DNA from 3 places in the Streptomyces sp. NPDC088124 genome. Region 3 is predicted to be linked to each of the others. Evidence: riboswitches for the same ligand, from Rfam matches in the RefSeq annotation. Region 3 holds a riboswitch; each other region holds the start of a gene.

Region 1 (9,661 bases), on a different contig from region 3:
CCCCGCACCGGCGGGCCCAGTGCAGGAGGCGGGTGAGGGCGTGGCGGATCTGCGCGTCCCGGTGCTGGGCGGTGCCGGTCAGGTCGTAGGGGAAGCGGTGGGGTTCGCCGACCGGGTTGCCGTGGGGGTCGAGGTGCCAGGCGGCGAGGTGGTCGTCGTTCATGTCCACCCCGGCACAGCCCGCCGCCAGCGCCGCCCCCAGGGGCAGGACCGGCACCGCCTTGCGCTGCCAGGCGGCGGTGACGTACCAGCGATTACGGTCGGTGTCGTGGTGGACGGTGTAGGCGAGGGCCCGGTTCCCGGCGATCCGGTCGGCCCACTCCCCACCCCGATACGCGAACACCACCGGCCGCTCAAGGACGAACCGGCCGTGCGGGGCGTTGGCGAGGTGGGCCAGGGGTGCGGGAAGTCTGAGGGAGAGCTGTCCTTCGGGGGTGATACGGATCGTCTCGTTGCCGTACCGCTTGCCCGACTCACCGTCCGCCGACAGGAACAGCCGCGCCGCCACCCACCGACGCCGCCACTCCACCTCCGTCAGGCGGGCGTCGAGGAGGTGGTGGCGGGTGTACGCCAGGCGTTTACCGCCCCGCACGACCCGCACCCGCCCCGCACGCCAGTCCGCCACCGCCCGCACGTGCCGCGCCTCCAGCACCGTCAGACGCCGCGACTTGGCATGCCACTCACGCCGGGAGCGGTAGCCACCCGGCGCACGCCCGGTCCCCTTCTCACCGACCGGCAGGGACAGGCGGTGACGGACCGTCGCGATCCCCACCTCCAGACCACGGATATGCGCCGCCAGGCCCCGGCGCGCCAAGGCCCACTGGTCATGGGTGGCTTTGGTGATGCTCCCGGCTCACCGCGACGATGACCGCCCCGTCAACGCCCGCTTACGCACCGCCCAGCGCTCCGCGTCATGCTCCAGACCGTCACGGCAGCGCACCGCCAGATCACCCGACGCCAACGACCCCAGCCACCCACCCACCTCACCCAGCACCCGCTCCTCGACAACCGACAACCGCAACCGGGTACGCACCGCAACACCCGCAGGACCAGGCACCACAAACGGCGCCGCAAGCACCCGAAGCTCCGCCACCCACACCACCCCCTCCGGCCCCTGCACCGGTCCGCCCCTGTCGAACAGGACAACGAACCACCGAACCAGAAGTCACCCGACCAGCCCCACAACATCCACACCCCACCCGAGAGAAACAAGCACCCACCACACAGCCCGTACTCACTCCCACACACTCAAAACGACCCACAAATCACTCAGGGGCGTGAACCGGGCAGGGGCGTGAGCCGCGGGACGGAGTGAGCCGTACGGGAGCGCCCCCGCGTCGCCGCACGCGCCGCGCCGCGTCAGTGTTCCAGGGGGAGAAGGTCCGGGCGTTTCGCCGCTATGTGGTCGCCGGAGGACTCGCCGCGCAGCCTGCGGCCGATCCAGGGCACCAGGTACTCGCGTGCCCAGTGGATGTCGTCGCGCCGTACTTCGAGGGTGCCGCGCGGCGGCAGCGGCGGCCACGGCTGGTCCGGGTCGGCGGGCACCTCGACGCCCAGCACCTGCCCGGCGCGCAGCGCGACCCGGGTGTGCCCCTCGGCCGACAGGTGGAGCCGGTCGCCGTCCCAGGCCCGCCGGTCCTGGACGGTCCTCAGGGACCAGAGGTCGAGCACGGGGCAGCCGTAGCGGTCGGCGATGGCCCGGGTGTGCTCGTTGAACGTGGCGATCTTGCCGCGCAGATGGCGAAGCACGGGCACGCCCCGGGTGTCGAAGCCGGTGGCCAGCATGACCGTGCCGACGGAGCCGGTGAGGTCGGCGACGGCCCGCTCGAAGCGTTCCGCCACGTCGTCGGGGTCGGTGCCGGGGCGGATGATGTCATTGCCGCCCGCGCAGAACGTCACCAGGTCCGGGGCGAGTTCCCTGGCGCGGGGTATCTGTTCCTCGACGACCTGGTCGAGGAGCCGGCCGCGTACCGCGAGGTTGGCGTAGCGGAAGTCGCCGTGGACGGGGTCGGCCGTCGCACCGGAGACCGGAAGCTGATCGGCGAGCAGGACCGCGAGCCGGTCCGCCCAGCCGACGAACAGCCCGTCGGGGCCTGGATCTCCCACACCCTCGGTGAAGCTGTCACCGATCGCCGCGTACGACCCGAATGTCTTGTCTCTTCTTGTTCTCGAATCGTCTGCCACAGCGGGACATTTTCCTCCCGGCGATGTGACCTACGCGACCGTAGGCGGGTGTTGACTCAGGGTGAGAAACACCATCGGTCAATTTTCCCTCAAGCGGGAATAGCGCAAAGCCCCGAGGCCCGGCACCGTATGGGTGCCGGGCCTCGGGGTGGAGGAAACGCGTCCGGGGCGGCCGGACGGATCAGATGGAGACGCCGTTCTGCCGGAGGAACGCCAGCGGGTCGACGTCCGAGCCGTAGTCCGGGCCCGTCCGGATCTCGAAGTGCAGGTGCGGTCCCGTCACGTTGCCGGTGGCGCCGGAGAGGCCGATCTGCTGGCCGGTGGAGACACTCTGGCCGGCCGAGACGGAGAGGGAGGAGAGGTGGGCGTACTGGGAGTACATGCCGTTCTCGTGCTGGATGACGACCTGGTTGCCGTACGCGCCGCCGTTGCCCGCGGAGACGACGGTGCCCGCGCCAACGGCCTTCACGGTGGTGCCCGAGGGGGCCACGAAGTCCACACCGGTGTGGTAGCCGCTGGACCAGCTTCCGCCGGCGGCGCGGTACGCGGTGCCGACCCCGATGCCGTCGACCGGCAGGGTGAAGCCGGACGCGCTGCTCTGCGCCGCGGAGTCGGCGGCGGGCGCCTCGCTCCGGGCCGTGGAGGGCTCGGCGGACGAGGAGTCCTTCGAGGACTTGGCCGACTCCGCCGACGCGGTGGACTCGGAGGGCTTGGCCACCCTGGACGACTTCGAGGCCCTGGTGGGCGCCTCCGAGCGGGCGGCCGAGGCCTTGCCGTTGATGGTGAGCTTGAGGCCGGGGTGGATCAGCCCGGGATCGTCGCCGACGGCGCGGCGGTTGTCCTCGTACAGCCGCTGCCAGCCGCCCCGGACGTGCTGCTCCTCGGCGATCTTGGAGAGGTAGTCGCCCGCGACCACGGCGTACGTACGCACCGTGGTTCCGGCGGTTCGGCTCACCTGCGTCGCGGCCGCTCCCTGCGGTGCGGCGGCCGGCGCGGACTGCGGTGCGGCGGCGAGCGCGGCCTGCGGGGCCGTGGCGGGCGCGGCCTGCTGTGCAGCGTGCGCGCCGGTGGCGCCGATGAGCGGCAGCGCGATGGCGGCGCCGCCCGTGCCGGCGGCGATGAAGCCGCGGGAGAACGGATTGGTCCTGGGGCGGCGGTGCTTACCCTTCGCGGGCATGGCGAATTCCTCTCCGGCGCCTACGAGGTGAGCTGTCGGGTTCGGGCTGGAGCTGCCCGGCCGCGCGTGGTGCGCGACTTCACCCCTAGCCGTCCCTGACGTCGGAACATCGGAACGGCGTACTACCTGGGTCCCCCGCTCCTGCCACGCGTGATGGGTGGATGGTGTCCCCGAGGCGGCGGCAGGATTCGGCGTTCCGCTCGGATTGAGGGTGAACGTAGGCGAGTGGGACGGCCGGAACAAGCCACCCTTTTCCCTCGGTGACGCACCCTTCCCTGCGCGCCGAAGATCGCCCGTCACCCTGCGTGGAGACCGCCCTCCAATTCCCTTTCGAGGTGGCCCTTCCCTTTCGCACCGTCACCACGGAACGTCACGGATATGATCCTGCTCACCAGCCGGAGCCCATCTCCCCCACGATCGGGGCAGGTTATCCGGAATCACTCAATCCGGACAGCGCACCGTTTGGACGGTTTCGCCCCACCCGTCCCCTTGTGATCCGTGGACTCCCCGGCCCTCCGCCGTACTGATGAGCACACCGGCCGATGTCGTAGGGTCGGGGACCGACGCCGCCGGCGAGCAGCGCCGAGGGCAGACACGGAGGAGCAGGCGTGACGCAGCAGTCGCCGCAGGTCCCGTCCACCGAGCCCGAACTGTCCGGAGTACGCAACTTCCGTGATGTCGGCGGCCTGCCGGCCGTGGACGGACGCCGGGTGCGGTACGGCGTGCTCTACCGCAGCGGCCACCTCGCCCACGCCACCGCCGACGACTCCGCCTTTCTCTCCACCCTCGGTCTGCACACGATTTTCGACTTCCGCAATTCCGCCGATGTGAAGCTCGACGGCGCGGATGTCGAACTGGCGGGCGTGCGCCATGTGAACATCCCGCTCTCCGACCCGGCCGAAGGCGCCCAGTTCTGGCGGATGGTCCGGGACGGCGACCTCGACCTGCTCCGCTCGCTCCTCTCGGAGGGCAGAGCGGCGGCCCGGATGACCGCCTCGTACCGCGCGATCATCACGGAGCGCACCGCCGAGCACAGCCGGCTGCTGCACGCGCTGGCCGAGGACAGCGTCCCCGCGCTGCTGCACTGCGCGGCGGGCAAGGACCGCGCCGGGCTCTCCGTCGCCGTGTCCCTGCTCGCGGTCGGTGTCGAGCCGGAGGCGATCACGGCCGACTACCTCAAGTCGAACGACCCGCACCGCCGCTACGCCTTCCGCCGCAGCGACCGGTCGCCCGCCGGAAGGTCCGGCGAGGTGATGGAGTTGCTCAGCCCGCTCTTCGACGCCCGCGCCGCCTATCTCGACGCCGCCTTCGAGGCCATCGGGAAGACCTGGGGCTCCACCGACCGCTATCTCTCCGAAGGCCTCCGGCTCGCGCCCGAGACCCGCGAACGGCTGCGCGCCCGCCTCCTGGACGAAGGCTGACGCCACGGCGAGCGACGGACGGCGTCAACCGCAAGGGACGGCGCCGAAGGCCTGGGCCGCTACCGCCCCTGGGCCCCGACGTGGAAGAGGAGGTAGAGGAAGCCCGCGAAGAGATGGCCGGCCACCAGATAGGCGAAGAGCCGGATCACCAGCCCTCGCGGGAACTTCTTCTCCTCGTCCATGACGCGCGGGCGCGGGGGCACCTGTTCCCGGCCGCCCTCGGCGGGCGCCGGACGCTCTGTCTCCGACATGGATGGGACCTCTCTCGGCGGGTCGGACATGAGGATCAGACATGAGGAGCCGAGCCGCCGACGCACAGGTCGGCGGCCGGGCTCTGGAGCAGGGTGTGGACGAAGAGGAGCTCGGCCCCCTCGGGTCCGGCCGCCGCGATGCGGTGCGGGGTGAGCGAGTCGAAGTGCGCGCTGTCCCCGGGGGCGAGCAGATGCACGGTGTCGCCCAGGCTCAGCCTGAGCCGCCCGTCGAGCACGTACAGCCACTCCTCGCCGGGGTGCACCCGGACCAGGTCGCCCTGTGCCCCGTACGGCACCTCCAGCCGCAGCGGCTGCATGGCGCGTCCGGGGCCGCCCGCCTGGTGGTAGGTCCAGCCGTCGGCCTCGAAGGGTTCCGCCCGGCCGCCCCGGACGATCGGCTCGCGCTCCGGCGGCACCTCGCCGAGCAGCTCGGAGACGGTCGTCCCGTAGATCCGGGCCAGCCCGAGCAGCATGGGCAGCGAGGGCTGCCGGTGCCCCGTCTCCAGCCGCGAGAGATGGGCGGGGGAGAGTCCGGCCCGCCGGGCGGCGGCCTCCAGGGTGAGCCGGCGGCCACGGCGCAGCTCACGCAGGCGCGGCGCGACGTCGGGAAGATGATCGGAAAGCGGGTCGGGCAGCCCGTCGGCCGCCTCTCCGGCGGAGGGTGTGCTCATGCGTCCATTGCGCCAGGGACTTTCCCCCCAGGCAAATTTCTTGCCCAGGAGGCAAAAATACCCGACGCGGATCGGCCAGGCCGGCCGCTGTCTTACAGCCCGCGACTGTCTAACGGCCCGCGACGGCCTGCTTCACCAGTGTCCTGCCGAAGTCCCACATGAGTCCGCCCCCGCCATGTGCGTCGTCCATCACGGCGATGAAGGCGGCCACGAAGCGGTCGACCTCCCGCTCCCCGATGATCAGCGGTGGAATCAGTTTGATCACTTCGAGGTGGTCACCGGAGACCTGGGTGAGGATACGGTGCTTCTGCAGCAGCGGTACGACGACCATCTGGGCGAAGAGTCCCTTGCGGGCGGCCTGGAGCATCGTCCAGCGCCCGCGCAGCTTGATCGAGTCCGGCCGGCCGAACTCGATGCCGATCATCAGGCCCCGGCCGCGTACGTCGTGCAGCAGCTCGTAGCGGTCCACGAGGGCGGCCAGCCGTGACCGCAGCAGGTCCCCGGTGGCGCGCGCCCGCGCGACGATCTCCTCGTCCTCCAGCACCGAGAGGACGGCCAGCCCCGCCGCCATGGCCTGGGCGTTGGAGCCGAAGCTCGCGGAGTGGACCAGGACCCGGTCCATCGAGGAGTAGACCTTCTTGAAGATCCAGTCCTTGCCGAGGGTCGCGCCGACGGGTACGTAGCCGCCGGAGAGCGCCTTCGCGACACAGACGAGGTCCGGCTCCACGCCCTCCTCGTGCTGGTACGCGTAGAAGTCACCGGTCCTGCCGAGGCCGGTCTGCACCTCGTCGGCGATGAGCAGCGCCTTGTGGCGGTGCAGCAGTTCCTGGGCGGCGCGCAGAAAGCCGGGCGGCGCGGCGTGGACGCCTTTGCCCTGGATCGGTTCCACCACGAACCCGGCCACGTCGCCGCGGGCCAGCTCCCGCTCCAGCGCGCCGAGGTCACCGAGGTCGATCGCGGTGTCGGGCAGCAGCGGCGCGAAGCCGTCCCGGAAGCCGTCCTCGCCGTTGACCGAGAGCGACCCGGTGGTCAGCCCGTGGAAGGCGTGGCCGCAGTAGAGGATCCTGGGGCGCCCGGTGGCGTACCGGGCGAACTTCAGGGCCGTCTCGACCGCTTCCGTACCGCTGTTGCCGAAGAACACCCGGTCCAGGTGCGGGCTGTGCGCGAGGAGCTTCTCGGCGAGCAGTCCGGGCAGCGGCTGGCAGTCGAAGCGGGTGAGGTCGGCGAGGGAGGCGTCGAGGACGTCGTGGAGCGCCTTGCGTACGACGGGGTGGTGCCGGCCGAGGCCCATCACGCCGAAGCCCGCGAGCATGTCCAGGTAGTCGTTGCCGTCCGCGTCCCAGAAGTAGGCGCCCTCGGCCCGTTCGTAGACCCGGTCGAAGCCGATGGTGCGCAGCATGCGCGGGAGCTGGTGGTTGAGGTGTCTCGCGTGCAGTTCGTAGCGCTCGGCGCCGCGCGCCGCGAGCAGCCCCGGCAGGTCGAACCCCTTGGACGGGGCCGGCTGGGGGGATCCGTTCATCGCGCGCTCTCCTTGCCTGTCAGGGCGGCGCCGATCCGGCCCGCGATCTCGACCGGGGTGAGGCCGAGGTCGGCCAGCACCTCGCCGCGTTTGGCGTGCGCCAGGAACTGTTCCGGGATGCCGAAGGTACGCAGCGGTACGTCCACGCCCGCGTCGCGCAGCGACTGGCCGACGGCCCAGCCCACGCCGCCGCTGCGGCTGTTGTCCTCCACGACCGCGACCAGCCGGTGCCGCTCGGCCAGCGGGGCGAGCTGTTCGTCGACGGGCTTGACCCAGCGCGGGTCGACCACGGTGCAGCCGATGCCACGCTCCGCGAGGAGTCCGGCGGCGCCGAGACAGACCGGTGCGAGGGCGCCGACCGCGACGAGCAGTACGTCGTCCGCCAGTACGTCGTCCGCCAGTACGTCATCCGCCAGGACCTCGTCCGCGAGTACGCCGCCGGACCGTACGCCGCCCATGTCGCCCGCGCCACCCATGTCGCCCGCGCCGTCCGCCGCCCGGCGCAGGACGTCCATGCCGCCGACGCGCCCGACCGCGGTGACCGCCGGGCCGACCGCCTCCTTGGGGAAGCGCACCACGGTCGGCGCGTCGTCCACGGCGACGGCCTCGCGGAGCTGGGCCCGCAGCTGGTCGGCGTCGCGGGGCGCGGCGATCCGCAGCCCCGGCACGCACTGGAGCATCGACAGGTCCCACATGCCGTTGTGCGAGGCGCCGTCCACCCCGGTGACACCGGCCCGGTCGAGGACGAAGGTGACACCGCACCGGTGCAGCGCGACATCCATCAGGAGCTGGTCGAAGGCCCGGTTGAGGAAGGTGGCGTAGACGGCGACGACGGGATGGAGTCCGCCGGCGGCGAGTCCGGCGGCGGAGACCGCGGCGTGCTGTTCCGCGATCCCCACGTCCCAGACCCGGTCGGGGAAGCGTTCGGCGAACTTCGTCAGCCCCACGGGGTGCAGCATGGCCGCCGTGATCGCCACGACGTCGGGGCGCTCCGCCCCGATCTCGGCGATCTCGTCGCGGAACACCGACGTCCAGGAGGGGCCGGCGGCCGGGGCCAGCGGCTCGCAGGTCCGCGGGTCCATCGCCCCGACGGTGTGGAAGCGGTCGGCCTCGTCCTCCAGCGCCGGGGCGTAGCCGCGCCCCTTCTCGGTGAGGCAGTGGATCAGTACGGGGCCGTGGAAGCGTTTGGCCCGGCGGAAGGCCGACTCCATGGCGGCGATGTCGTGGCCGTCGACCGGTCCGACGTACTTGAGGCCGAGGTCCTCGAAGAGCCCCTGGGGCGCGAAGGCGTCCTTGAACCCCTTCTTCGCGCCGTGCAGCGACTCGTACAGGGGCCGTCCCACGACCGGCGTGCTCTGCAGCACCGACTTGCCCCAGGCGAGGAACCTCTCGTAACCGTCGGTGGTGCGCAGGGTCGCGAGATGGTCGGCGAGGCCGCCGATCGTCGGTCCGTACGACCGTTCGTTGTCGTTGACGACGATGATCAGCCGGCGGTTCTTCGCGGCGGCGATGTTGTTGAGCGCCTCCCAGGCCATGCCGCCGGTGAGGGCGCCGTCCCCGATCACCGCGACGACATGGTCGTGGCCGCCGAGCACGTCCCGGGCCTTGGCGAGGCCGTCGGCCCAGCCGAGCACGGTGGAGGCGTGCGAGTTCTCGATGACGTCGTGCTCGGACTCCTCGCGGGAGGGGTAGCCGGAGAGGCCGCCCTTGCCGCGCAGTTTGGAGAAGTCCTTTCTGCCGGTGAGGAGTTTGTGGACGTACGCCTGATGGCCCGTGTCCCACAGGATGCGGTCGACGGGCGAGTCGAAGGTCCGGTGCAGGGCGACGGTCAGCTCCACCACCCCGAGGTTGGGCCCCAGATGCCCCCCGGTCCTCGCCACCGCCTGGATGAGGAACGTTCTTATGTCCGCGGCCAGTTCATCGAGTTCGCTCGCCGTCAGCGCCTTGAGATCGTGCGGCCCCCGGATGCGCTCCAAGACAGACACGCGCTGCCCCCTCTCGGATTCGTTCAGCTCACGGTGCCGGCGGGAGCCCCCGAGGCCACCCCGGCGTCCTTCATGGATGCGACGGTCCTCGCCGCCCCCGTCGATCAGTTCCAGTGCTTCATGGTTCCGTCGACCGCGCCGGCCCCGGCGCCTCCCCGCCGACCGCCGCCGGCCAGGCCTGGATACGGCACGCCGCCCGGCGCTCCGCGACCGCCCGGACCGGCATGACCACGGGAGGCCCGGCGCGACCGGCTCTCCCGTGGCCATGCCGTCACCGCGTCCCGACGACCGTTTCACGGGCCGCCCGCAGGGACTCCTTGAGGGAGCCCATGGTGGCGAGGACGGCGGTCGGCTCGTAGCCGCAGTGCGCCATGCAGTTGGCGCAGCGCGGGTCCTTGCCGCGGCCGTACTTGCTCCAGTCCGTCTCCTCGATGAGCTGGCGGTACGTCGGTA
Region 2 (9,661 bases), on a different contig from region 3:
CGGTCAGCCCTGTCTCCAGGCTCACGCCCAGCGGCCGGCTCTCCCAGGACAGCCCCGTCCCGAGCCCGCCCGCCAGCAGCGCCAGCAGGAAGACGATCCCGGCGATCCCCCGCGGACCCCGGGGGCGGGACTCCCGTATCCGGGCACCGGACCGGTCCCGGTCGCCCGCTCCGTCCCTGCCGTCCTTGTGCCAGGCCCAAGGCCGCGCCTCCATCCGCGCGTCCTCCGGCCCCCACATGTAGTCCGTCCCCACGGGGCCCGTGGAGCCGTCCTTCACGATCGGGTCCCGCCACCACGACGGGGAGCCCGGCGTCGGCGGCGCCTTCGTCTCCGGAGGAGCGTCCGCCACCATGTGCGCCGTCGCCGGATCGAGCGGCCCGCCGTCCGGCAGCGTCCCCCGCCGGTGCTGCGACCAGACCGCCGACCCCACGACCGCGATGGACAGCATCGCGGCGAAACTCAGCGTCTCCCCGTTGTCCAGCATCGACAGGAAGAGACCGCACCCCGCGAGCGCCATCAGCACGGCGATCAGCGACGCGCCGTCCACCCGCCCCGACAGCAGCCTGCGCGCCTCGTTCTCCTCCTCGCCCTCCAGCGGGAGCAGCAGCCAGGCGAAGCCGTAGAAGATCAGCCCGAGCCCGCCCGCGGCCGCGAGGACACCGAGCACGATCCGGAAGATGACGGGGTCCACGTCGCAGTACCGCCCGAGCCCCCCGCACACCCCCGCGAACACCTTCTGACGGGAACTGCGCTGCAGGGGCGCGGACGCGCCCGGGACCGCGTCCGCGCCCGACGGCGGAGGTGACGCGTCGGACGGCGCGGTCGGCGAGGACGGCGGCTGAGTCGGCGGCTGGGTCATACGCCCATGGTGACGGTGCGAGGGCCCGGTCTCCACCGGCGACGACCCCGGTCTGACCCTGATATTGGCCCCGCCCCGCCCCCGGGAACGGATCAGGGTCGCGTCAGGGGTACGACCCTGATGCCCTGCCGCACCCCGCCGTGTGACCATCGGTGTCATGCCAGTCGCCCCGCCTCGCCCCGCCGCGCCGCCGCGCTCCCGTGCCCCCGGGCCCGAGGAGCTGCCGCCGCGCAAGCTGTACCGCAGCGCGGACGGCCGGCTGCTCGGCGGTGTCGCGCGCGGGCTCGCCGGTCATCTCGGTCTGCCGGTGGTCTGGGTCCGGCTCGTCTTCCTCCTCTTCTTCTTCTCACAGGGCCTGGGCGCCCTGCTCTACGCCGTGTTCTGGATCGTCGTCCCGCTCGGCGTCGGCGGCCGGGCCGTCGAGTCGCGCCCGCTCTTCGAGATCAGCCCCGACGGCAGACGACGGCTGCGCAAGCCCGACAAGGGGCAGCTCTTCGCCCTGCTCGCGCTGGTCGTCAGCGCGGCCACCTTCATCGGCAATGTCAGCCTGGGTCGCAGCCACGCCGACCGCTACATCTGGCCGATGCTGCTGATCGGCGTCGGCGTCGTCCTCGTCTGGCGACAGGCGGACAACGCGCGCCGTGCCCGCTGGACCGAGATCGGCCGCCGCCACCGCATATTCCAGCTGGCCCGGAGCCTCGCCGGTGTCGCGCTGGTCGGCCTCGGCCTCGCCGTCTTCGTGGTGGTGCGCGGCTCGGCGGCCCAGTTCGGCAATGTGCTGACGGGCGCGATCGCCGTCGTCGCCGGGACCGCCCTGCTCGCCGGGCCCTGGCTCGTCCGGATGACCCAGGACCTCTCCGAGGAGCGGCTGATGCGGATCCGCGCCCAGGAGCGCGCCGAGGTCGCCGCGCATGTCCACGACTCGGTCCTGCACACCCTGACGCTCATCCAGCGCAACGCGGACGACGGGGGAGAGGTCCGCCGGCTCGCCCGCGCACAGGAGCGCGAGCTGCGCGCCTGGCTCTACAAACCGGAGGGCACCGGCAAGGACGAGGCGGACGAGCCCACCACCCTCGCCGACGCGGTGAAGCGGACGGCGGCCGAGGTGGAGGACTACCACGGGGTGCCGATCGAGGTCGTGGTCGTCGGCGACTGCCCGCTCGACGAGAAGCTGTCCGCGCAGATGCAGGCCGCGCGCGAGGCGATGGTCAACGCCGCCAAGTACGGCGGCGAGGGCGGCGCCGTCCAGGTGTTCGCGGAGGTCGAGGGGCGTACGGTCTTCCTCTCCGTGCGCGACCGCGGCCCGGGATTCGACCTGGACGCCGTGCCGGACGACCGGATGGGCGTCCGCGAGTCGATCATCGGCCGGATGCAGCGCAACGGGGGCACGGCCCGGCTGCGCGCGGTGCCCGACGGCGGTACGGAGGTCGAGCTGGAGATGGAGCGCGCCGACGACTGACGGACGGAGCGCGCCGGCCGAGGGCCGGCCGGCGGTCGGCCGAGGAGAGGGAGCGCGCCGACCCACAGGGGATCCACAGGGGATGGACCGGTCGCCGGGCGGGGACCGTACGGTACGAGAGCCGCGGGGACCGCGGCGGAGCGACGAGGGCGAGGGGCACAGACCATGAGCGAGGGCGTACACGCCGAATCCACTCCCGCGGCGAGCGGGGAACCGGCGGGGGACGGCCGCCGGGTCCGCGTCGTGCTCGTCGACGACCACCGGATGTTCCGTACGGGCGTCCAGGCGGAGATCGGCCGCACGGAGGAGACCGGCGTCGAGGTCGTCGGCGAGGCCGCCGACGTCGACCAGGCGATCACCGTGATCACCGCGACCCGTCCCGAGGTCGTCCTGCTCGACGTCCATCTGCCGGGCGGCGGCGGGGTCGAGGTGCTGCGCCGCAGCGCCCCCATGATGACGGCTGCGGAGAACCCGGTGCGTTTCCTGGCGCTCTCGGTCTCGGACGCGGCGGAGGACGTCATCGGCGTCATCCGGGGCGGCGCCCGCGGCTATGTCACCAAGACGATCACCGGCACGGACCTGGTCAACTCGATCTTCCGGGTCCAGGAGGGCGACGCGGTCTTCTCGCCCCGGCTGGCCGGCTTCGTTCTGGACGCCTTCGCGTCGACGGACGCGCCTCCGGTGGACGAGGACCTGGACCGGCTCACCCAGCGCGAGCGCGAGGTGCTGCGGCTCATCGCGCGCGGATACGCCTACAAGGAGATCGCCAAGCAGCTCTTCATCTCGGTGAAGACGGTGGAGTCCCACGTCTCGGCGGTCCTGCGCAAGCTCCAGCTCTCCAACCGGCACGAGCTGACCCGCTGGGCGACGGCCCGCCGGCTGGTCTGACGGCTCACGGCCGCCCGGCGGGCCGGACGGCTACGAGCAGTGCCACCCGGTGACGAACAGCCGCCCCCGGTGGTCCAGCACGCCGCGGATGCACTCGCCGGGCAGGGTGTCGATGACGCCGGTCAGTTCGGCGCGGCCGTGCCGGGTGCGCTGTGTGCCGAACCAGCCGGGGAAGGCCGTGAGCCGGGCGTCCTTGCGCTGGTAGCCGAGGCGTACGCGGATGTCGGGCTCGTCCCCGTGGCGTACGTACCGCGTGGTGAAGGGGCCCGCGCCCCCGATCGGGCCCTCGACACAGAGTCTGCCGCCGGAGAGATCTCCGCAGCCTGTCGGGGTGACCCCCACGGGGGCCAGGACGAACAGCGCGCCGGCCACGAGGGCCATTGCCCTGACAGTGGTGGCTCGTCTCACAACCGCCCCTCTCCGATCACCCCGCCGTTCCCGGCCCGGCGTGCCCCGTCTCACCTCGCGGGCCGATGAGCGGACCGCTTGCTGCACATCGTGACCCGCAACCGCGGGCGGGGCACTCCGGCGTGGGCCGTCAGGGGCGGTCGGAGGCCGACGCCGCGTGGACGGACCGGAAAGGGCGTCAGACGGATGCTCCAGGAGGGTTGTCAGGCGGTCCGGGAGGAACGTCGGCCGACCTGTTCCGGGAGGGCGGCCGGGAGGCCGGGAGGGAGCCGGGAGGGGCACTGGGGGACGCTAGAGGGGGCGGGCGGCGCCCGCGAACGGCATCTCGTCGACCGGCGCGAGCCGGACCGCCGTACCGGGCCTGGGCGCGTGGATCATCTGCCCGCCGCCCACATAGATACCGACATGACTGATGCCCGAGTAGAAGAACACCAGGTCACCGGGGGCCAGTTCGGAGCGGGCGACGCGTCGGCCCGTGTTGATCTGCGTGTAGGTGGTACGGGGCAGGGCCACCCCGGCGGCACGCCACGCGGCCTGGGTCAGCCCCGAGCAGTCGAAGGAGCCGGGACCGGTCGCGCCCCACACGTACGGCTTGCCGATCGCGCCGTACGCGAAGGCGATGGCGGCCTCGGCCCGCGCGTTCGGCGCCGCCGTCGTGCCGCGTGGCGTCCCCCGGTCCGCGCGGTCCGCGTCCCCGCCGTCCTGCCGCCCCGTTCCGCCCCGCGCCTCGTACCGGCCGCGCTCCTCGGCGGTGAGCTCGTCGAGCAGCCGCTGGGCGGAGCCGATCTTCCGCTGGATCGTGGACTTGTGCCGGGCCAGCTCGGCACGGCGGGCCGTGAGATCGGCGAGCTGGGTGCCCGCCCGCGAACGCAGCCCGGCGATCCGCGACAGCTCCCGGCGGATCCCCGCGACGGTGGCGGCCCGCCTGCTGCCGGCCCGCTCGGCGACACCGGCCTGCTCCAGGTAGTCCTCGGGCCGGGAGCTGAGGGCGAGCTGTACGGCCGGGTCGAGGCCGCCGCTGCGGTACTGCGCGGTGGCGATCGAGCCCAGCTCGGCGCGCGAGGTGTTGAGCCCGTCGGTCCTGCGCGCGGCCTCGTCACGCAGCTCGGTGAGCGAGGCGCGGGCCTCGTCGGCCTTCACCTTCGCCCCGTTGTACTGCTCGGTGGCCGCCTCCGCCTGCGCGTACAGCGTGTCGACCTCGGCCTGGATCTGCGCGGGGGTGAGCCGGGGCTCGCTCTGCGCGGGGCCCGCGGCGGTGGCGGTCGCGGCTCCCGCGAGCGCGAGCGTCGCCGCGGTGCGGCCGGCCTGGCCGGTGAACAGGCGCTGCCTGGGCTTTCGGTGGTTTCGGTGCGCTGCCACGGGGGCGGGGTCCGTTTCCTTCGGTTCCGTTGACTCCGTGCGGTACGGCCGCCCGGTACGGCCCCATGAGGGCCGCACGCAGGACGTTAGGGCGCACGGTCACAGTCCGGCCTCGACATGGCGGGTATTGGCGGGAGGTGAAGGTTCCGGAGCGTTTCGCGATCATGACGGCCCGACGGAGCGCGCCCTTCCGGACGGACCCGACCGATAGCGGAAGTAAGCCGCACCTCACCGAAGGCGGGTGATATGGGCCCGGCTACGCTCCCGGCATGGACGTACTGATCAATGTCTTCGTCGCCCTGCACATCATCGGCATAGCCGCCCTGCTCGGCGGTTTCCTGACCCAGATGAAGGCGATGAGCGCCGGTACGGCGCGCTTCACCCCGGCGATGCTGCACGGCGCCCTCACCATGCTGATCACGGGGATGGTGCTGGTGGGCCTCAACCAGGCCGACGACCAGCCGCTCAACAACATCAAGATCGGCGTCAAGCTGGCCGTCCTGGTCGTGATCATGGGCATCGTCTACGTGAAGCGGGACGACGAGGCGGCCGAGAAGCCGCTGTTCGGCGCGGTGGGCGGGCTGACCGTGGCCAACATCCTCATCGCCACGCTCTGGACCTGACCCCGGCCCCCGACGGACCCGCCCCGGCCGGGTCGGGTCCGTCGGGTCCGCGGGCGCCACGACGGGGTCCCCGGGGCACCGCGACCGGGTCAGGCCGGGCGGACGCTGCCGTAGATCGGCAGGTAGTAGATCGATTCCTCGCGCACGTTCGCACCCGGCTTGGGCGCGTGGATCATCATGCCGTCGCCGATGTAGATGCCGGCGTGGCTGCTGTCGTCGTAGAAGAAGACCAGGTCGCCGGGGAGCAGATCATCGGTGGTGACGCGGGTGCCCGTGTCCACCTGGTCGCTCGTGCTGCGCGGCAGCTCGACGCCGGCCGCCCGCCAGGCCGCCTGGGTCAGGCCCGAGGAGTCGTACGAACTCGGTCCCGAGGCGCCCCAGACGTACGGCTTGCCGATCTGGGTGCGTGCGAAGGCGAGCACCTTCGCCGCCTTGGCCGCGTAGATGCCGGCGGCGTCACCGCCGGTCACGGCCTCCAGTCCGGGGCCGCCGACCGTTCCCGCGTTCGCACCTGCGATCGTTGCCGCGTCGGTGCCCGTTCCGGTGCCCGCTCCCGTGCTCGTGCCGGGGTCGGCCGACGGAGCCTGGGGCTGCGACCGGGGCCGGATCAGCTCCGCCTCGCGCCGGCGCTCCGCCTCGGCATCGGCCTGCGCCTTGTCGCGGGCCTCCGCCTTGGCCTTCGCCTCCGCCGTGCGGCGGGCCGCTTCTTCCTTCTTGCGCTCCAGGGCGGCCAGCCGCGCCTGCTCCTCCGCGCCGAGCCGCGCCAGCAGCGCGCGGGCCTCGGCGAGCTTCTTCTGGATCTGCTCCTTGCTGGTCCGCAAGGACTCCTGGGACTCGTCCGGCGACTCCGGAGCGCGGGTGTCCGCCCGGGAGCTCCAGTGGTCGGCGACGGGGCTCTGCTGACGGTCGGTCAGCCGCTCCGTCATCCCCGTCTGCTCGACGTACGTCTGCGGGCTGTCCGCGAACAGTACGGCGGCGGGGGCCGTGGCAGGCATGGCGGGGGCGGTGGCAGGCATCGCCGGTACAACAGGGGCGACAGGGGTGACAGGTGCTGCCGGGGCTGCCGGAGCGACGGAAGCGGCCGGGGTCGCCGGGGCGCCCGCGGGGGTGCCCGCGCCGCCCCCGGACTGCGCGGACGTGTAGGAACCGAGCGTACGGCGGGCCTCGTTCAGCTTGTCCGCGCTCTTGGCCACGCCGTCGATGACCCGGTCGACCGTGCGCTTCTGCTTGGCCGTCGCCTCCTTCGTCCTGGCGGACCTCTGCGCGTCACCACCGGCCTGGCGGTACAGGTCGCTGACCTTTTTCTCCACCTCTTCGACCGACGGCGAGGACTTCGATTCCGTGGGCGCGGCGTCCGCGCTCTGCGTCGACAGCAGCGTGACCGAGGCCAGGGCGGCCGTCGTGATCCCGACGGCAGGGGCGTTGGTGCGTACCCCGCTACGGCTGCGCGCCTTGCGATGCGACGCCAAGTTCGGCATCTCCTTCCGTGGACCGCCTACCGGGTTAGCTGTCGGGTTCGGGCGGAACGGAAGGCTGCCCTACGGGCGTTGTACGTACGGCGAACGTACGGCCCGATTCACCCCGGTCTTGCAGAGTGGGTCCCCGGTTCCGAACTTCCCGTGGAAAGCCCGGATTCGGCGTGGGCCGCCCGCTCGGCGCGGATCGCCTTCAGAGGTACGGGCTGCCTGATCGAGCACGCTAGCCAAGATGTGGCGCTGATGTGAAGGTGGATGGCCGATATGCCCGATACATTTCTGTGACCATTTGCTCGTGCGGAGTGCAGGGAGCCGCAATAGGGGGTATAGCGTTACGCTCCGTGTGTGAGCCGGAACCGTCCGCCTTCCGGGGGCCGGCTTTGCCGGGCGGGCTCCGACTGTCGGTGTGGCGGCCTAGACTCGTTAAGCGATGAGCAGCCTCTTTGACGACAGTTTCCTGGCCGACCTCCAGCCCTCCGGCGACGAGCACCCCCCGCCCCCCGAGGACCTGGACGAAGACGCCCCGGAGCAGGTGCCCGACGACCTGTTCCAGGGCGCGTACGACCTGCCCCCGGCCCGGGATCCGTACCACCGCAACGGGGCGGCCCGTACGGTCATCGACCCGGCCTCGCTCCTCGAAGGGCTGAACGAGGAACAGAGCGCGGCCGTCGTGCACACGGGGTCGCCGCTGCTCATCGTCGCCGGAGCCGGATCCGGCAAGACCCGGGTGCTGACCCACCGGATCGCCCATCTCCTCGGCACCCGCAGCGTCCACCCCGGCGAAATACTGGCGATCACCTTCACCAACAAGGCCGCGGGCGAGATGAAGGAGCGCGTCGGGCAGCTCGTCGGCCCGCGCGCCCAGGCGATGTGGGTGCTGACCTTCCACAGCGCCTGCGTGCGGATCCTGCGGCGCGAGTCGAAGCGGCTCGGGTTCACCTCGTCGTTCTCGATCTACGACGCCGCCGACTCGAAGCGGCTCATGGCCCTGGTCTGCCGCGATCTGGACCTCGACCCCAAGCGCTATCCGCCGAAGTCCTTCAGCGCCAAGATCTCCAACCTCAAGAACGAGCTGATCGACGAGGAGACCTTCGCGGGACAGGCCGTCGACGGCTTCGAGAAGACGCTCGCCGAGGCGTACCGGATGTACCAGGCACGGCTGCGCGAGGCCAACGCCCTGGACTTCGACGACATCATCATGACCACCGTCCACCTGCTCCAGGCGTTCCCCGACGTCGCCGAGCACTACCGGCGCCGCTTCCGGCACGTCCTGGTGGACGAGTACCAGGACACGAACCACGCCCAGTACACCCTCGTACGCGAACTGGTGGGCCCCTCCGGCGAGGGCGAGGACCCCGCGGAGCTCTGTGTGGTCGGCGACGCCGACCAGTCGATCTACGCCTTCCGCGGCGCCACGATCCGCAACATCCTCCAGTTCGAGGAGGACTACCCGGACGCGACGACGATCCTGCTGGAGCAGAACTACCGCTCCACGCAGACGATCCTCAGCGCCGCCAACGCGGTCATCGAGCGCAACGAGAGCCGCCGCCCGAAGAACCTGTGGACCAAGGCCGGCGCCGGCGCCCAGATCACCGGTTACGTCGCGGACACGGAGCACGACGAGGCGCAGTTCGTCGCCGACGAGATCGACCGGCTGACGGACGCGGGCGAGGCCAAGGCGGGTGACGTCGCCGTCTTCTACCGGACGAACGCGCAGTCCCGCGTCTTCGAGGAGATCTTCATCCGGGTCGGCCTGCCGTACAAGGTCGTCGGCGGAGTGCGCTTCTACGAGCGCAAGGAGGTCCGTGACGTCCTGGCCTACCTCCGGGTCCTCGCCAATCCGGAGGACAACGTACCGCTGCGCCGGATCCTCAACGTGCCCAAGCGCGGCATCGGGGATCGCGCGGAGGCCATGATCGACGCTCTCGCGCTGCGGGAGAAGATCACCTTCCCGCAGGCGCTGCGGCGGGTGGACGAGGCGTACGGCATGGCGGCCCGCTCGGCCAATGCCGTCAAGCGCTTCAACACGCTGATGGAGGAGCTGCGTACGATCGTCGAGTCGGGCGCCGGGCCGGCGCTGGTCCTGGAGGCCGTGCTCGAACGGACCGGCTATCTGGCGGAACTTCAGGCCTCGACCGACCCGCAGGACGAGACCCGGATCGAGAACTTGCAGGAACTGGCGTCGGTGGCGCTGGAGTTCGAACAGGAGCGCAACCAGGCCGCGGCGGCCGCCGACGCCGGTGACGGTGCTGGTGGCGATGACGGCACTGCTGGCGCGGAGGCCACCGGAGAAGAGGGCGGAGGCGGTACGGAGGCCGCCGTTCCGGTCGCGGCCGCGACCCCGACCCTCGCCGAATTCCTGGAGAAGGTCGCGCTCGTCGCCGACTCCGACCAGATCCCCGACGAGGACGAGGACGGCTCCGGCGTCATCACGCTGATGACGCTGCACACCGCCAAGGGCCTGGAGTTCCCGGTGGTCTTCCTCTCCGGCATGGAGGACGGCGTCTTCCCGCACATGCGCGCCCTCGGCCAGACGAAGGAGCTGGAGGAGGAGCGCCGCCTCGCGTACGTCGGCATCACGCGCGCCCGT
Region 3 (9,661 bases):
TCCAACATCGAGGGCGGCGACTCCGTGCCGACCCTGACTCTGCTCACTCGACTCGCCAAGGCCCTGGACGCGTCAATGACTATCGATCTTGATGGGGACACATCCGCTTTCGTCTTCACCCCGCACGATCACCCTCCAGCGGAGGAAGCGTCGGCGGACGGACGGCATTCGGCGGCCTGAGGCACGGTCGGGCTGGACAAGGTGAGACAGAACGGGAGACGGCGGCCCCGTGGCGGTACGTGCCCCGATCCGCTCGTGAATCGTTGGTCGAAGCAGTGGCCTGCGCCACGTCCACTGCCTACCATCGATCACTGCAAGGTCTTGTGCATCGCCGCACAATCTCCCCGGGAGGTCCCCTTTGCACCGCCGTCGTCGCACCGCGCTCTCCGTGTCCGTAGCCCTGCTCGCCGCGGGCCCGCTGCTCACCGCCTGCGGCGGTGAGGCCCATCCCGGAGCGGCGGCGGTCGTCGGGGGGCAGCGGATCGAGGTGTCCACGCTTCAGTCCGCGGTACGGGACGTACGGGAGGCTCAGCGGGCCACGCCGGAGTCCGCGCAGCTCATCAAGGACACCGCGCAGCTCAGTCAGGCCAAGCTGAACAGCATGATCTTCGACCGGGTGCTCCAGCGCGCCGCCGACGACGCCGGGGTCGATGTCAGCCGCAAGGAGATCCAGGAGACCCGCGCGCAGGCCGCCGCGCAGTCCGGCGGTGAGCAGCGGTTCGCCGCGATGCTGCTCCAGCAGGGCGCGCTCTCCTCCGGGCAGATCGACGCGGCGATCAGCCGCGAGGTGCTGCTGAACAAGGTCGCGGGGGCGCTCGGCGCGAACACCTCGACCCCGGAGGGGCAGCAGAAGGTCCTCGCCGTGCTGACGAAGACGTCGAAGGATATGGGCATCGACGTCAATCCGCGCTACGGGAGCTGGGATTACCAGCAGGTGCGGCTCGGCGAGGCCAAGACGCCGTGGATCACCCAGGTCACCCGACAGGAGCCGGAGCAGCAGCCCACGGACGCCTGACCGGGTCGCCACCCCCGCAGCCCCCGACCACTGCCCGTGTCCGGGCCGGGGCCTGGGGCCTGGGCGCCAGGCGGGGGCCCGCCGGAGGTAGGTTCGAGAGGTGACAGACGAAGCTTCCGCAGCTCCCGGCCGTATCGTCCTGCTGACCGCCAGCCACCGGGTCGCACCCGGCCTGCTCTCCTGGCCCGCGTGGCAGACGCTGCACGCCGCCGACCGCGTGGTGTGTGCCGACACCGGCCACCCTCAGCTGCCGTATCTGCGGGAGGCCGGCGTCGCGGTCGAGCACGCCGCGCCCGGCGCGCAGGACCTGGTCGACGCGTGCGCCGGCGGCCGTACCGTCGTGGTGATCCCCTCCGGCGCGGAGGACGGGACCGACGCCGAGCTGACGGACGGCCTCGCCCGGCTGGCCGGCTCGGGCCGGTTCCGGATGCCGGACCTGGAGCTGCTGCCCGGCTCGTACGACCTGCCGGGCGCCCGGCTCCTCGATCTCGTCCAGGTCATGGACCGGATCAGGAAAGAGTGCCCGTGGGCCTCGGGCCAGACGCACAAGGGGCTCGCCAAGTACGCCATCGAGGAGGCGTACGAACTGGTCGAGGCGATCGAGGACGGCGACGCGGACGAGCTGCGCGAGGAGCTGGGAGATGTCCTGCTCCAGGTTGTCTTCCATGCCCGGATCGCCGAGGAGGGCCCGGTGGGCCCGGCAGGGGACGCGGAGGAGGAAGGGGAGGAGGGCGGGGCGTTCTCCATCGACGACGTCGCGGGCACGATCGTGGAGAAGCTGATCCACCGCCACCCCCATGTCTTCGGCGACGCGAGCGTCGACACCCCCGAGGAGGTCAAGGCGCAGTGGATCCGGATGAAGGCGGTCGAGAAGCGCCGTACATCGGTCACCGACGGCGTACCGCTCGGTCAGCCGGGGCTCGCCCTCACCGCGAAGCTCGCGAGCCGCGCCCGTACCGCCGGTCTTGACGTCGCGCTTCCGGAGGGTGAGTCCATCGGGTACGAGCTGCTGGCCCTGGCCGTACGGGCGGACGCGTCGGGCGTCGACCCGGAGACGGCGCTGCGCGCGGCGGCGCGTGTATATAGGGACAGGATCCTGGCCGCCGAGCGTGCGCCTGGCGCGTAGACGCCGGGCGTGCGGAGACCGGGCGTGCGGAGACCGGACGCGGAGAGACCGGGCGCGCACGCGCCGGACGTACCGGCACCGGACGGCGTACGCGGCCCGGAGGCCCGGGCGCGCTCGGGGGCGGTTACGGTCGGGGCGTGTCCGATGCGTCCGAGAAACTCGCGAACAGCGCCGCTCCCACCCTCTTCACCTGGGAGTTCGCCACCGACCCTTACCCCGCGTACGCCTGGCTGCGGGAACACGCCCCCGTGCACCGCACCGAGCTGCCCAGCGGGGTCGAGGCATGGCTCGTGACCCGGTACGGGGACGCCCGGCAGGCGCTCGCCGACGCGCGGCTCTCCAAGAATCCCGTGCACCACGCCGAGCCGGCGCACGCCCGGGGGAAGACGGGTATCCCGGGGGAGCGCAAGGCGGAGCTGATGACGCATCTGCTGAACATCGACCCGCCCGACCACACCCGGCTGCGGCGGCTGGTGTCCAAGGCGTTCACGCCGCGCCGCGTCGCCGAGTTCGCCCCGCGCGTACAGGAGCTGACCGACCGTCTCATCGACGGCTTCGCCGAGCGGGGCAGCGCGGACCTCATCCACGAGTTCGCGTTTCCGCTTCCGATCTACGCGATCTGTGATCTGCTCGGGGTGCCGCCCGAGGACCAGGACGACTTCCGGGACTGGGCGGGCATGATGATTCGTCATGCGGGCGGGCCGCGCGGCGGGGTCGCGCGGGCGGTCAAGAAGATGCGCGGCTATCTGGCCGAACTCATCCACCGGAAAAGAGAGAATCCCGGCGACGACCTGATCTCCGGTCTGATCCGGGCCGGCGACCACGGTGAGCATTTGACCGAGAACGAGGCCGCGGCGATGGCCTTTATCATTCTGTTCGCCGGTTTTGAGACGACGGTGAATCTCATCGGTAATGGCATGTACACGCTTATGCGAAATCCGGCCGAACGGGAACGCCTGCAGAGTTCTCTGGCGGCCGGTGAGACGGGTCTGCTGGCGACCGGCGTCGAGGAACTGCTCCGCTACGACGGCCCCGTGGAGATGGCGACCTGGCGGTACGCCACCGAGCCGCTGACTCTGGGTGGGCAGCGGATCGCGGCAGGTGACCCCGTTCTCGTCGTGCTGGCCGCGGCCGACCGCGACCCCGAGCGCTTCCGTGACCCCGACGCGCTCGACCTCGGGCGCCGTGACAATCAGCACCTCGGGTACGGGCACGGCATCCACTACTGCCTCGGCGCGCCGCTCGCCCGCGTGGAGGGGCAGACCGCGATCGCCACTCTTCTGAAACGGCTTCCGGATGTGCGGCTTTCGGAAGAACCTTCCGATTTGCGGTGGCGTGGCGGGCTCATCATGCGGGGATTGCGCACGCTTCCGGTGCGGTTCACGCCATTGTCCGGCCGATAATTTTCCTGACGGTTCGTCAATACTGTGACTTTCACGTGATCTCTGCTGCATCGACTTGTGACAAGCATTCGAGTACCGCTACGTTCACGTCGACCCGGTAACACCATGCCGGAGTTGAATTGACAGTCACACGGAAGGCAACCGCATGTCCGGGAACGGCCGACACCGTCGACCTCGTCAGGCCCCAGCTCTTCTCGTCGCCGCCGGGGTGGCCGGATCCGCGATCGCGATCCCGTTGCTCGGGGCCGGCGCCGCCAGCGCGGCGGACTCCTCGACCTGGGACCGCGTGGCGGGGTGCGAGAGCGGCGGCACGTGGAGCGCGAACCTCAGCAACGGGTACTACGGCGGGCTCCAGATGTCCCAGGAGACCTGGGACGAGTTCGGGGGCGGCGACTACGCCGAGCGCCCCGACCTGGCCAGCCGCTCACAGCAGATAGCCGTGGCCGAGAAGGTCTTCGAGGCCCAGGGGGCGCAGGCGTGGTCCAGCTGCGCCGCCGTCTCCGGGCTGACGGAGGCGGTCGGCGGTGCGGTCTCCGGCGTCGTGGAGGGGGTGACGGGCGGCGGCAAGGGCACCGGCCCGTCCGGTACCCCGTCGGGCAGCCCTTCCGGGGACGCCTATCCGTCCGGTGACGCCGTGACGGACCCGGGCGCGGAAGCGGGCGCGGACGGCAAGACCTCCCCGGAGCCCAGCACCAGCCCGAGCCCGGGTGCCACCGGCTCCGCGGCCGGTACGGACGACGCCGAGGGCAAGGACGAGGCGTCCAAGGGCAAGCACCGCGGCCAGGCGGCCGACGAGAGTGCCTCGCCGGGCACCGCGGACGAGGAGCGTGCCTCGGGGGGCGGTCGCGCCTCCCGCGGGGCGGGCGGAGCCCGTGACGGGGCCGGGCTCACGGACGGTGTGGAGCGCGAGGTCGAGAAGGTCGTCACCACGGTCGGCGGCCACCTCTCCCTGGCGACCGGCGGGCAGAAGGTCGTCGGCGGCTGGGTCTGAGCAGCCGGCAGCGAGTTCCGGAAAGCCGCGCCTCCAGGACGGAGGCGCGGCTTCCGCGTTCCCGGGGCCGTCCCGGGGCCGTCGCCGAGCCGTCGCCGACGTATCCGGGCCGTCGCCCACCGGGCCCGTACGCACGGCTTCCAGGCCGCCGTACGCGTGGCTTCCCGCTCCCGGCGCCGCCGGCGGCCCCACCGTGACCCGCGCCGGGCCGCAGCGCCCCGTCGCGGCGCCCCGTCGCGGCGCCCCGCCGCAGGGCCGTGGTGAGTGACTCCAGGGCTGTAGTGAGTGACTCCGGGGTCGGAGTGGGCGACCGGGGTGAGTGCGCCCGGTCCCCGGGCCCTCGGCGGAACGGGTGACTCCGGCGGCCGTCCCGCGGCCGGAACGAGTGACTCCGCGGCCGGAGCGAGTGACTCCGCAACTGGAACGGGTGACTCCGCGACCGGAGTCGGCGGCCGGGGCGAGCGACGCTCGAACCGGAGCGCCCCGCTCCAGGGCCGGAGCGGGTGAGTCCGGAACCGGTACGGGCGAGTGCCGTTGAACGGCGCCCCGTTGACGCCTCTTCGGTCGCGTCCGTCCTGGCCAGAGCCTCCGATCTCCGCCCGGAACGCGGGCAGTTAGCGACCGTATGTCCACTTCTGGGCAAGTGAGACAAGGGTCTCTTTGCCGCAACTCGGGCTCTTCGCCTCGCCGGTTGATCGAATCCGGTTCTCACCTGCGGAAACGTATTGTCCCTCGGAGGAGGTAAGGGCGTTTTTTCCTGGATGTGCTCCTTTGAACAACCGGCAGGGCTGTGATTACGGTCTGAACCGCTCGCACCGCGGGCCTCGTCGACCGTCACGCCGAATCCTGCCGTCGGTCGGGGGGAGTAATCGTCGCTTCGTGCGCCGAAGGCAGGAGCGGGGGACCCATAGGTTTGCGCCGGGCCCGGCCGTCGAGAGACGGCCGGCGGCCGGCTAGGGGTGAAGCCGCGTGTGCGAGCACGCGGCCGGGCAACTCATTGGCCCGAACCCGACAGCTCACCTCGTAGGCGTCGGTGAGGAGATGCGTTCATGCTGCTGCGTTCCAGCAAGGCCAAGCACCGCCGCCCGTCCGTGGCCATCCGCTACGCCACCCTCGCCGGGATCACCGGCGCGGCCGTCGCGGCCCCGCTGATCGGTGCCACCGCCGCCTCCGCCGCAACCGCCTCCGAGTGGGACCGGGTCGCCCAGTGCGAGTCCGGGGGCAACTGGTCGATCAACACGGGCAACGGCTTCTACGGCGGCCTGCAGTTCACCCCCTCCACCTGGGCCGCGTACGGCGGTACCGCCTACGCCCCCCGCGCCGACCAGGCCTCCAAGTCCCAGCAGATAGCCGTCGCCGAGAAGGTCCTCGCGGGCCAGGGCAAGGGCGCCTGGCCGAGCTGTGGCGTGGGCCTCTCGGGCGCCGCGTACAACGGCGGCTCGGGCTCCGGTTCCGGCTCGGGCTCCGGCTCCAACTCCTCCAGCTCCGGCTCCAACTCCTCCAGCTCCGGCTCCGGTTCCTCCAACTCGGCCTCCGGCAGCTCCAGCGGCTCCGGTACGAAGAAGTCCGCCGCGACCCGGCAGGCGCAGCCGCAGCAGTCGACCCGTGACGAGGCGCAGCCGGCCTCGCGCGGCCAGAACCGTCCGTTCACGATCAAGAAGGGGGACGGCGAGTACAAGGTCAAGTCCGGCGACACCCTCTCCAAGATCGCCACCGCCCACAAGGTCAAGGGCGGCTGGAAGAAGGTCTTCGACCTGAACAAGGACATCGTCCGTGACGCGGACGTCATCTACCCGGGTCAGCAGCTCCACCTGCGCTGACCCCTTCTCCCCGGCCCGGCGCGTCACCCCCGTACGCGCCGGGCCGGGCCCCGTTCCCGCCGCTGCCCGCCATCCGGTCCCGCTACCGGCGGGTAGCGGCGGTCTGTGCGAGCGGGAGCGTCTTAGGGGGCGGGCACCGGCTGGCCGATGACCCGGAGCCGGTTAGGCTCATGTCGCAAGGCCAAGAGACCCTGCACCCACGCGTCACATCCCAGAAGGAGATGCTCGTGCCGTCCATCGACGTCGTCGTAGCCCGGGAAATCCTGGACTCCCGAGGCAACCCCACGGTCGAGGTCGAGGTCGGCCTCGACGACGGCAGCACCGGTCGTGCTGCAGTCCCCTCCGGTGCCTCCACCGGTGCGTTCGAGGCCGTCGAACTCCGCGACGGAGACGCCGGCCGCTACCTGGGCAAGGGTGTCGAGAAGGCCGTCCTCGCCGTCATCGAGCAGCTCGGCCCGGAGCTGGTCGGGTACGACGCCACCGAGCAGCGTCTCATCGACCAGGCGATGATCGACCTGGACGCCACCGAGAACAAGGGCTCGCTGGGCGCCAACGCCATCCTCGGTGTCTCGCTCGCCGTCGCGCACGCCGCCTCCGAGGCGTCCGACCTCCCGCTCTTCCGCTACCTGGGCGGCCCGAACGCGCACCTGCTGCCCGTTCCGATGATGAACATCCTGAACGGCGGCTCGCACGCCGATTCGAATGTCGACATCCAGGAATTCATGATCGCCCCGATCGGCGCGGAGTCCTTCTCCGAGGCGCTGCGCTGGGGCGCCGAGGTCTACCACACGCTCAAGAAGGTCCTGAAGCAGAAGGGCCTCTCCACCGGCCTCGGTGACGAGGGCGGCTTCGCGCCCAACCTGGAGTCCAACCGCGCCGCGCTCGACCTCATCCTTGAGGCGATCAAGGAGGCCGGTTACGTCCCGGGCCGCGACATCGCGCTCGCGCTCGACGTCGCCGCGTCCGAGTTCTACAAGGACGGCAGCTACGAGTTCGAGGGCAAGTCGCGCTCGGCCGCCGAGATGACCGAGTACTACGAGGAGCTGGTCGACGCCTACCCGCTCGTCTCCATCGAGGACCCGCTCTTCGAGGACGACTGGGCCGGCTGGAAGGTCATCACCGACAAGCTGGGCTCCAAGGTCCAGATCGTCGGCGACGACCTCTTCGTCACCAACCCGGAGCGCCTCGCCCGCGGCATCGAGGAGGGCTCGGCCAACGCCCTGCTGGTCAAGGTCAACCAGATCGGCTCGCTGACCGAGACGCTGGACGCCGTCGAGCTGGCCCAGCGCAACGGCTTCAAGTGCATGATGTCCCACCGCTCCGGCGAGACCGAGGACGTCACGATCGCCGACCTCGCGGTGGCCGTGAACTGCGGTCAGATCAAGACCGGCGCCCCGGCCCGCTCGGACCGCGTCGCCAAGTACAACCAGCTGCTGCGCATCGAGGAGATCCTCGACGACGCGGCGGTGTACGCGGGTCGCAGCGCGTTCCCGCGGTTTCGCTCTGCGAACAGTTAAGAGGATGCGCTCTGCGAACAATTAAGAGGATGCGCTCTGCGAACAGTTAAGAGGATGCGCTCTGCGAGCGATTAAGAGGATGCGTTCCTCCAACAAGAGGATGCGTTCTCCAACGGCTGAGAGAACACGCAGCGCGTAACCCATACCGTCGCGGGCGCTCATCCGCCCGTCGTACGGACGTCCCCGGCCGCGGTCCCGTACCGTGTCCGGGGACGTCCGTACATGACAGGGGAGGCGGGCCATGGCCGGGAACCGGGACCGGTTCTCCACCTCGACCAGGCTGCGGCTGCTCGGTGAGCAGACCGCGGCGAGGGTCTACCGCTCGCAGAACCGCAGGCAGGACCGCCGCTCCCGGCTCACGGGGCGCGCGGCCTTCCTCGCGCTGGTCGTCTGCACCCTGGTGGTGGCGCTCGCGTATCCGATGCGGGAGTACGTGTCGCAGCGGAACGAGATCGCCGAGCAGGAGCGGCTGAGCCAGGAGGCGCAGCGGCGCGTGGCGGAGCTGCGCGACGAGAAGGCGCGGCTCCAGGACGACGCGTACGTCGAGCGGCTGGCCCGTGAGCACCTGCACTACCTGCGGCCGGGGGAGACGGGCTTCACCGTCATCGACCCGGAGGCGGCGCGGGAACGGCGCGAGGACGAGGGTGCGGCGGACCGCCCCTGGTACTCGAACGTCCTGGACGGGGTGGACGAGGCGGACCGCCCCGGCACGTAGGTACGTATGTACGTGTACGGACGCACCCCGTACGTACGTGTACGGACGCACCGCGCCCGGCTCATCCCGCCGGGCTCATCCCGCCCACGGCCCCACCCCACCCCACCCCTCCCCCTCCGCACGACATGAATCCGGAACGGCAGAACCAGGCAGGCATGAAGACGCCCCCTCCGCAGACCGCACGCACCGAGCCCACCGAGGCGGACGTCGCCGCCTTCAAGGAGCAGCTCGGCCGCCCGCCGCGCGGGCTGCGCGCCATCGCGCACCGCTGCCCCTGCGGGCAGCCGGACGTGGTCGAGACCGCCCCGCGGCTCCCCGACGGCACCCCCTTCCCGACGACGTATTACCTGACGTGCCCGCGCGCGGCCTCGGCCATCGGCACGCTGGAGGCGAACGGCGTCATGAAGGAGATGACCGAGCGCCTCGCGACCGACCCCGAGCTGGCCGCCGCGTACCGCGCGGCGCACGAGGACTACCTCGCGCGGCGCGACGCCATCGAGGTGCTGGAGGGCTTCCCCAGCGCGGGTGGCATGCCGGACCGGGTGAAGTGCCTGCACGTCCTGGTCGGCCACTCGCTGGCGGCGGGGCTGGGGGTGAACCCGCTGGGTGACGAGGCGCTGGCGATGCTGCCGGAGTGGTGGGCGAAGGGCCCGTGCGTGACGCCCTGCGTGGACGAGGGGGACAAGGAATGACCAGGGTCGCGGCCATCGACTGCGGTACGAACTCGATCCGTCTGCTCGTCGCGGATGTCCACCCGGAAACGGGCGAACTGGTCGAGCTCGACCGGCGGATGACGATCGTCCGGCTCGGCCAGGGCGTCGACCGGACCGGTCGGCTCGCGCCGGAGGCGTTGGAACGTACGTTCGCCGCCTGCCGGGAGTACGCGGCGGTCATCGCGGAGCACGGCGCCGAGCGGATCCGCTTCGTGGCCACGTCCGCCTCGCGTGACGCCGAGAACCGGGACGTGTTCGTGCGCGGGGTGGTGGACATCCTGGGCGTGGAGCCCGAGGTGATCACCGGCGACCAGGAGGCGGCCTTCTCCTTCACCGGTGCCACGAAGGAACTGCCGGGGCG

What was found. Region 3 has a riboswitch for cyclic di-AMP ahead of AB0P17_RS06940 (transglycosylase family protein). Riboswitches for the same ligand answer to the same signal wherever they lie in the genome.
Region 1: linked by a shared signal. The riboswitch ahead of AB0P17_RS18035 (LysM peptidoglycan-binding domain-containing M23 family metallopeptidase) and the one ahead of AB0P17_RS06940 (transglycosylase family protein) in region 3 are both predicted to bind cyclic di-AMP.
Region 2: linked by a shared signal. The riboswitch ahead of AB0P17_RS03600 (NlpC/P60 family protein) and the one ahead of AB0P17_RS06940 (transglycosylase family protein) in region 3 are both predicted to bind cyclic di-AMP.

What each region holds. Positions count from the first base shown of each region.
Region 1 is NZ_JBFBJB010000019.1:144,685-154,345, reverse strand. It holds partial or broken gene AB0P17_RS18045 (IS200/IS605 family accessory protein TnpB-related protein) at 1-1,093, opposite strand, end outside; gene AB0P17_RS18040 (SGNH/GDSL hydrolase family protein) at 1,360-2,184, opposite strand; gene AB0P17_RS18035 (LysM peptidoglycan-binding domain-containing M23 family metallopeptidase) at 2,366-3,361, opposite strand; cyclic di-AMP (ydaO/yuaA leader) riboswitch at 3,366-3,531, opposite strand; gene AB0P17_RS18030 (tyrosine-protein phosphatase) at 3,970-4,782, shown strand; gene AB0P17_RS18025 (DUF6126 family protein) at 4,842-5,033, opposite strand; gene AB0P17_RS18020 (XRE family transcriptional regulator) at 5,069-5,704, opposite strand; gene AB0P17_RS18015 (aspartate aminotransferase family protein) at 5,814-7,223, opposite strand; gene dxs (1-deoxy-D-xylulose-5-phosphate synthase) at 7,220-9,208, opposite strand; gene hpnH (adenosyl-hopene transferase HpnH) at 9,480-9,661, opposite strand, start outside.
Region 2 is NZ_JBFBJB010000003.1:182,405-192,065, forward strand. It holds gene AB0P17_RS03570 (PspC domain-containing protein) at 1-859, opposite strand, end outside; gene AB0P17_RS03575 (PspC domain-containing protein) at 1,017-2,318, shown strand; gene AB0P17_RS03580 (response regulator transcription factor) at 2,484-3,206, shown strand; gene AB0P17_RS03585 (hypothetical protein) at 3,237-3,587, opposite strand; gene AB0P17_RS03590 (NlpC/P60 family protein) at 3,906-4,973, opposite strand; gene AB0P17_RS03595 (hypothetical protein) at 5,243-5,596, shown strand; gene AB0P17_RS03600 (NlpC/P60 family protein) at 5,686-7,074, opposite strand; cyclic di-AMP (ydaO/yuaA leader) riboswitch at 7,073-7,246, opposite strand; gene AB0P17_RS03605 (ATP-dependent DNA helicase) at 7,502-9,661, shown strand, end outside.
Region 3 is NZ_JBFBJB010000006.1:125,173-134,833, forward strand. It holds gene AB0P17_RS06915 (helix-turn-helix transcriptional regulator) at 1-180, shown strand, start outside; gene AB0P17_RS06920 (SurA N-terminal domain-containing protein) at 359-1,015, shown strand; gene AB0P17_RS06925 (nucleoside triphosphate pyrophosphohydrolase) at 1,116-2,141, shown strand; gene AB0P17_RS06930 (cytochrome P450) at 2,279-3,544, shown strand; gene AB0P17_RS06935 (transglycosylase family protein) at 3,753-4,535, shown strand; cyclic di-AMP (ydaO/yuaA leader) riboswitch at 5,408-5,580, shown strand; gene AB0P17_RS06940 (transglycosylase family protein) at 5,588-6,355, shown strand; gene eno (phosphopyruvate hydratase) at 6,577-7,872, shown strand; gene AB0P17_RS06950 (septum formation initiator family protein) at 8,114-8,587, shown strand; gene AB0P17_RS06955 (DUF501 domain-containing protein) at 8,743-9,279, shown strand; gene AB0P17_RS06960 (Ppx/GppA phosphatase family protein) at 9,276-9,661, shown strand, end outside.